Regions from separate parts of the Streptomyces sp. NPDC057137 genome, predicted to be linked through region 2. Evidence: predicted binding sites of a transcription regulator. Region 2 holds the regulator's gene; the other holds the start of a gene.
The links. The regulator HspR, encoded in region 2, represses chaperone genes until heat shock. The targets are predictions, from matches to a motif close to TTGAGNNNNNNNNNCTCAA.
Positions count from the first base shown of each region.

Region 1: the regulator HspR is predicted to act here: its motif matches at 1,549-1,567, upstream of lon (endopeptidase La).

Region 1 is NZ_JBHUUW010000068.1:31,777-35,185, reverse strand. Features, by position in the region: gene ACFT9I_RS33900 (MarR family winged helix-turn-helix transcriptional regulator) at 1-173, shown strand, start outside; gene ACFT9I_RS33895 (NAD(P)/FAD-dependent oxidoreductase) at 226-1,371, opposite strand; gene lon (endopeptidase La) at 1,592-3,409, shown strand, end outside.
Region 2 is NZ_JBHUUW010000014.1:86,886-90,294, reverse strand. Features, by position in the region: gene dnaJ (molecular chaperone DnaJ) at 1-1,086, shown strand, start outside; gene ACFT9I_RS14725 (heat shock protein transcriptional repressor HspR) at 1,092-1,568, shown strand; gene ACFT9I_RS14720 (peptidase inhibitor family I36 protein) at 1,933-2,310, shown strand; gene ACFT9I_RS14715 (LuxR C-terminal-related transcriptional regulator) at 2,418-3,409, opposite strand, start outside.

The DNA of each region.
Region 1 (3,409 bases), on a different contig from region 2:
AGGGGCGCGTGCTCGTGGACGAGTTCTACGAGGCGACCTGCCGTGCCATCGAGATGCTGCCCTCGGGCCTCGACGCACCCGACCGCGACCGCCTCGCGGAACTGCTCGCCCGGGTGGTGCGCGACAACGAGGTGCCCGCGGTTTTCGTCGAGGCCCCGGCCTCCGGCGGCTGAGGGCGTCCCGGCAGGTCAGACAGGTCAGGCGGCGTCGGCCACGCGCAGCCCGTCACGCGGTGTCGAACAGCTCCACGAACCGGCCCGTGAACAGGTCCGCCCCCTTGTACTGGGACACCGCCTCCGCCGCCAGCACGGAGGGCCCCTCGGGCGTCGGCACCTGACCGACACCGCCGCTCGGGCCCAGCGGCAGCAGGATCGACGGGACCGGGGACGGCCGGTACACGGAGGCCGGTTCCTCGCCCCGTACCTGCGCGAGGATGTTCGCCGCCACGACCTCGGCGTGCCGCATCGCGTACCCCGCCATCTTCGACTCGGCGAGGTCCGTGAGATCGCCGAGCGCGTAGATGTGCGGGTGGACACGGCCGCGCGCGCTGAGGTTGAGCGTGTCGGTCACACGGAGGTGGCCCTGGGGCGTGCGGGCTCCGGCCAGTTCCCCGCCGAGGTAGTCACCGCTGACGGTCACCCCGTGGCACCGGAACCAGATGTTGGCGGACAGCTCCCCGGCCCCCACCGTCGCGACGGTGAACGCCCCCGCCCGCCCCGGCCCGCTCGACGGCTCCTCCGCGAGCGCCGTGCCCAGCCGCAGCTCCACACCCAGCGCGTCGAGCTGCCGGCGCAGGTCGTCCCGCATCTCCGGCGCGAAGGTGGGCATCAGCTGCTCGGCCGGGTCCACGACCACCACGCGCTTCGTCGGCCATACGGCCTTGATCTCGCCCGCCAGCTCCAGCCCGACGGGCCCGGCGCCGACGATCAGTACGCGCTCCGCGCCCGCCAGTTCCTTGTGCGCCGCCCGTATCCGCTCCAGCGCCTCGGCGGTGACGTCCGTGTCCATCTTGGCCGGAAAGGGATAGCCGGAGCCGGAGGCCAGGACGACGTAGTCGGCGTCCACGCGCGCGCCGGACGCCAGGGTGACCCCGCCCGTGTCCACCGACGCCGCCCGCTCGCGGACGACCTTGCCGCGCTTCAGGAGCTTGTCGTACGGAAAGAAGATGTTGCCCGCCCAGTCCGGCTGAACCAGCGCGCGCAACGATCCGGCGGCGTGTACGAACGCGTCCTTGGGCTCAACGAGGACGACATCGGTCCCCTCGTCCAACGCCTTGGCGACGGCGGACCCGCCGTATCCCCCACCGACGACCACGACGGTCGGCCGCGCGCCGCTCGTCCCGCTCCCGTTTCCGCTGTTTGTCCCGCTCATCTCATCAGCTCCCCACGCACATGACATATTAGTTCGTGCCACGAACCATATTAGTTCGTAGTGCGAACTTCAAGCGGGCGTCGAGGCGCCGTCGGCTCAGGGGTCGGCGTGGACCTCGATCGCTCAGAGCGAACACCCTCCCCAGGTATCCGGGGAACAACGGCAGGCTCACAAGCATTGAGTCCACATAGCTCAAGTTTTGACTGCCGAAGGGGAGACCATGGCTGCCATGTCCACACCGCTCACCCTGCCCGTGCTGCCGCTCGACGACGAGGTCGTGCTGCCCGGGATGGTGGTGCCGCTGGACCTGTCCGACACCGAAGTACGTGCCGCCGTCGAGGCCGCCCAGGCGGCCGCCGGCGACGACTCCGACGGGGGAAAGCCGAAGGTGCTGCTCGTGCCGCGCCTCGACGGGGCTTACGCGGGGACCGGCGTCCTCGGGACCGTCGAGCAGGTCGGCAGGCTCTCCGACGGCGACCCCGGCGCCCTGATCCGCGGCAGGGGCCGCGTCAGGATCGGCGCCGGTACGACCGGGCCCGGGCGGGCCCTCTGGGTCGAGGGGCTGCACGTCGACGAGACCGTGCCCGACCCGCTGCCCGGTTCCGTCACCGAACTGATCAAGGAATACAAGGCTCTCGCCACCGACTGGCTGAAGAAGCGCGGCGCCTGGCAGGTCGTGGACCGGGTCCAGCAGATCGACGACGTCTCGCAGCTCGCCGACAACGCCGGCTACTCGCCGTTCCTCAGCACGGCCCAGAAGGTCGAGCTGCTGGAGACCGCCGACCCGGTGGCCCGGCTGAAGATGGCGACCGACCAGCTCCGCGAGCACTTCGCCGAGCAGGACGTCGCCGAGTCCATCGCGAAGGACGTCCAGGAGGGCGTCGACAAGCAGCAGCGGGAGTTCCTGCTGCGGCGCCAGCTCGACGCCGTACGCAAGGAACTGTCCGAGCTGAACGGCGACCCCGGGGACGAGTCCGACGACTACCGGTCCCGCGTGGAGGCCGCAGATCTGCCCGAGCACGTCCGGGAGGCGGCGCTCAAGGAGGTCGACAAGCTGGAGCGGTCGTCCGACCAGAGCCCCGAGGGCTCCTGGATCCGCACCTGGCTGGACACCGTCCTCGAACTGCCGTGGAACGAGCGGTCGGAGGACGCGTACGACATCCGGGGCGCCCAGCGCGTCCTCGACGCCGAGCACGCCGGCCTGGACGACGTGAAGGAACGGATCACGGAGTACCTGGCCGTCCGCAAGCGCCGTGACGACCGCGGTCTCGGTGTGGTCGGAGGCCGCCGCGGCGGCGCCGTCCTCGCCCTCGTCGGCCCGCCCGGCGTCGGCAAGACCTCCTTGGGAGAATCCGTCGCGCACGCCATGGGGCGGTCCTTCGTCCGCGTCGCGCTCGGCGGTGTCCGGGACGAGGCGGAGATCCGGGGCCACCGGCGTACGTACGTAGGCGCGCTTCCGGGCCGTATCGTCCGGGCGATCAAGGAGGCCGGTTCGATGAACCCGGTCGTCCTGCTCGACGAGATCGACAAGGTCGGCTCCGACTACCGGGGCGACCCGGCCGCCGCCCTCCTCGAAGTCCTCGACCCGGCACAGAACCACACCTTCCGCGACCACTACCTGGAGGTCGAACTCGACCTCTCCGACGTGGTCTTCCTCGCCACCGCGAACGTCCTGGAGTCCATCCCGGAGGCCCTGCTCGACCGTATGGAGCTGGTCCGCCTCGACGGCTACACCGAGGACGAGAAGGTCGTCATCGCACGCGACCACCTGCTGCCCCGGCAGCTGGAGCGGGCCGGTCTGGAGACCGGTGAGGTCACGCTGGAGGACGAGGCGCTGCGCAAGCTGGCGGGCGAGTACACCCGCGAAGCGGGCGTACGTAACCTGGAGCGCTCCATCGCCCGACTGCTCCGCAAGGTCGCCGCACAGCACGAGCTGGGCGAGCGCGAACTGCCCCTCTCCGTAGGAGACGGCGATCTGCGCGGCCTCATCGGCCGGCCGCACCATGTGCCCGAGTCCGCCCAGGACCCGGCCGAGCGC
Region 2 (3,409 bases):
AAGGGCGACGCCAAGGCCGAGGAGCGCTTCAAGGAGATCTCCGAGGCCAACGACGTGCTCGGCGACCCCAAGCGGCGCAAGGAGTACGACGAGGCGCGCTCGCTCTTCGGCAACGGGGGCGGCTTCCGGGCCGGCCCCGGCGCCGGTGGCAACGGCGGGTCCTTCAACTTCGACCTGGGCGACCTCTTCGGAGGCGGCCCCCAGGGCGGCGGAGGGACGCAGGGCGGCCAGGGTGGCGCCGGCGGCTTCGGCGGCGGACTCGGGGACGTGTTCGGCGGCCTCTTCAACAGAGGCGGTCCCGGCACCGGTACACGTACCCAGCCGCGCCGCGGCCAGGACATCGAGTCCGAGGTGACGCTCAGCTTCACCGAGGCGGTCGACGGGGCCACGGTCCCGCTGCGGATGTCCAGCCAGGCGCCCTGCAAGGCGTGTTCGGGCACCGGCGACAAGAACGGCTCGCCGCGGGTCTGCCCGACCTGCGTCGGCACCGGACAGGTGTCGCGCGGCACGGGCGGCGGCTTCTCGCTGACCGACCCGTGCGTGGACTGCAAGGGCCGTGGGCTGATCGCCCAGGACCCCTGCGACGTCTGCAAGGGCAGCGGCCGTGCCAGGTCCTCGAAGACCATGCAGGTCCGCATCCCGGCGGGCGTCAGCGACGGCCAGCGGATCCGGCTGCGCGGCAAGGGCGCTCCCGGCGAGCGCGGCGGTCCGGCGGGCGATCTGTACGTGGTGGTCCACGTCGGCGCGCACCCGGTCTTCGGCCGCAAGGACGACAACCTCACCGTCACCGTGCCGGTCACCTTCGTGGAGGCGGCGCTCGGCGGCGAGGTCAAGGTCCCGACGCTGGGTGGTCCCCCCGTCACCCTGAAACTGCCCGCGGGCACGCCCAACGGCCGTACGATGCGCGCCCGGGGGAAGGGTGCCGTACGTAAGGACGGCAGCCGTGGCGACCTCCTGGTCACCGTCGAGGTGGTCGTCCCCAAGGATCTCGGCGCCGAGGCCCGTGACGCGCTGGAGAGTTACCGGAAGGCGACCGTGGGGGAGAACCCGCGGGACGAGCTGTTCCAGGCAGCGAAGGGAGCGTGACTCCAATGGACGGGGTCGGGCGGCGTCGACCGCACTCATCGTTCAACCGAGCCTTTGAGCTGACCGAAGAGTCACCGGTGTACGTCATCTCGGTGGCGGCTCAGCTGTCCGGGCTGCATCCGCAGACGCTGCGCCAGTACGACCGGCTGGGCCTGGTCTCGCCGGACCGTACGGCGGGCCGCGGCAGGCGTTACTCGGCGCGCGACATCGAACTGCTCCGCCAGGTGCAGCAGTTGTCGCAGGACGAGGGCATCAACCTGGCGGGCATCAAGCGCATCATCGAGCTGGAGAACCAGGTCGCGGCGCTTCAGTCGCGCGTGGCCGAACTCGGCGCGGCGGTGGACGGCGCGGCGGCGGCGATGCGCCAGCGCGAGGCCCAGGTCCACGCGTCGTACCGGCGGGACCTGGTGCCGTACCAGGACATACAGCAGACGAGCGCGCTGGTGGTGTGGCGGCCGAAGCCGAAGCTGTCGTCGGACTAGTCGCTCGGCTGCGGGACGACTGTCTTCCCGCAGCGGGCCATGAGCCCGTCGTCCCCGGAGGATTCCGGGGACGACGGGCTTTTGTTCTGCTCCGGGACCAGCCCGACTCGCTACGGTAAGTCGCAGCACGATCGCTCTTAGCGCACGATTGTGCCCGCTTGTGTCCTGGTTTAACACCCTCCGCTTTCTGCAGTGCAGCAAGATGACGGTGGTGTGCGAGTTGCTCCTGGGAGAGCCTGAACGCGGCAAGTGACTCACCGGAAGACACCAGGAAATTCTGGTGAACTCCGGTTGATTTCAGCTGCCTTGGCGATGCCGCCGGTTCCCTCCGGAATCGGCGGAACAGGCTCTGAGAGGGAATCCCATGGAATGGAAGAAGAAGTCCGCGTCCGTATTTTCGGCCCTGGCGATAGCCGGCGCCGGGATGATGGCCGCGGCGCCTCCGGCCGCGGCGGCGCCCGGGGACTGTCCGGCGGCGAGACTCTGTATCTACGACGGCACCAACTTCAGTGGTGACCGGATCACCAGCGCCAGCACCAACGCCTGTTTCACCCCCTGGGACACCGCCGCGTTCGGTTCCATCCACTCCTACGTCAACAACGGGCCGGTGACCGCCAGGGTCTTCGACCAGGTCGGCACCCTGGTCCGTACGATGCCGGCCGGTGGGTTCAGCAGCAACATCGGCACTCCCGTCGGCGGAGGGTCGTCCGACCACGTCTGCCTGGGGAACGCGCGCCCCTGAACCGCCTGCTGGTGAGCTGACAGAAGCTGCGACGCCGCGTCCCGTTTCCGGGGCGCGGCGTCTGCCTTTCCCGGTGCGCCAGGAACTCCGTGCCGAGGTGGAAGTTCTCAGTGGGGGGCCACCGACGGGCTGCCCGTTTCGGGTTCGACCAGGTCGGACTGGACGAGCAGGGCGCCGAGGTGGGTGCGGCTGGAGGCGTTGAGGGCCTGCATCAGTTTGGCTATGTGGGAGCGGCAGGTGCGGACGCTGATGCCCATTCTGCGGGCCACGGCCTCGTCGGTGGTTCCCTCGACGAGGAGCCGGGCGATGCTGCGCTGGACGGCGGTGACGGAGGTGTCAGGAGAGACGGCGGGCGGGCGCTCGGTCATGGGGGTGGCCTGGGACCAGAGGACCTCGTAGACCTGGACAAGATAGGTGATCAGGGCCGGGTGCCGGATCTCCAGGGCCGTATGGCGGTTGGCGCTGGCAGGGATGAAGGCCACGGCGCGGTCGACGATGATCAGGCGCTCGACGGTCTGCTCGACCGTGCGCACCTCCAGCCGGTCGGCCGGCACGTGCTCCAGGTACTCCTTGATGTGCGGGCTGTAGCGCGCCGGATGCTGGTACAAGTGCCTTAATCGGGCGCCTCGTTCGATCGCGGCCAGGGAGCGGGACAGCCCCGCCATCATGAGTTTGCGCCCCCGGCTGAAGCCCGGCTGGACCGTCAGGATCTCCTGCGTCGCCGCGCGGGCGGCCTCGCCGACCTTCGCGTCGATCAGCACATGCCCGTCGAGCATGGTGATGGAGAGGTTGGGGTCCTCGGCGGCGACGGCGCTCAGCGGCGCCAGTGAGTTGACCAGGGAGGCGCTGAGTTCTACGCGTTCGTGGATCTCGCGCGTGATGGGCTGGAGGAGGTGCGCCAGGGCCGCGGACGGCAGCACCGGGGACATCCATGCCTCGTCCAGGGGGTCGGGGTGCAGCAGCGCCATGTCGACGAGACAGGGTGCCGGCGTCAGTGCGGCGCGAGTGATCCGCCCTCTGCGCAGCGCCTCGGTGTAGAGCCCGATCGCCGTCTCGCACAGCTCCCGGTCACCGTGAGGATGGTGCGTCTGATTCTCCA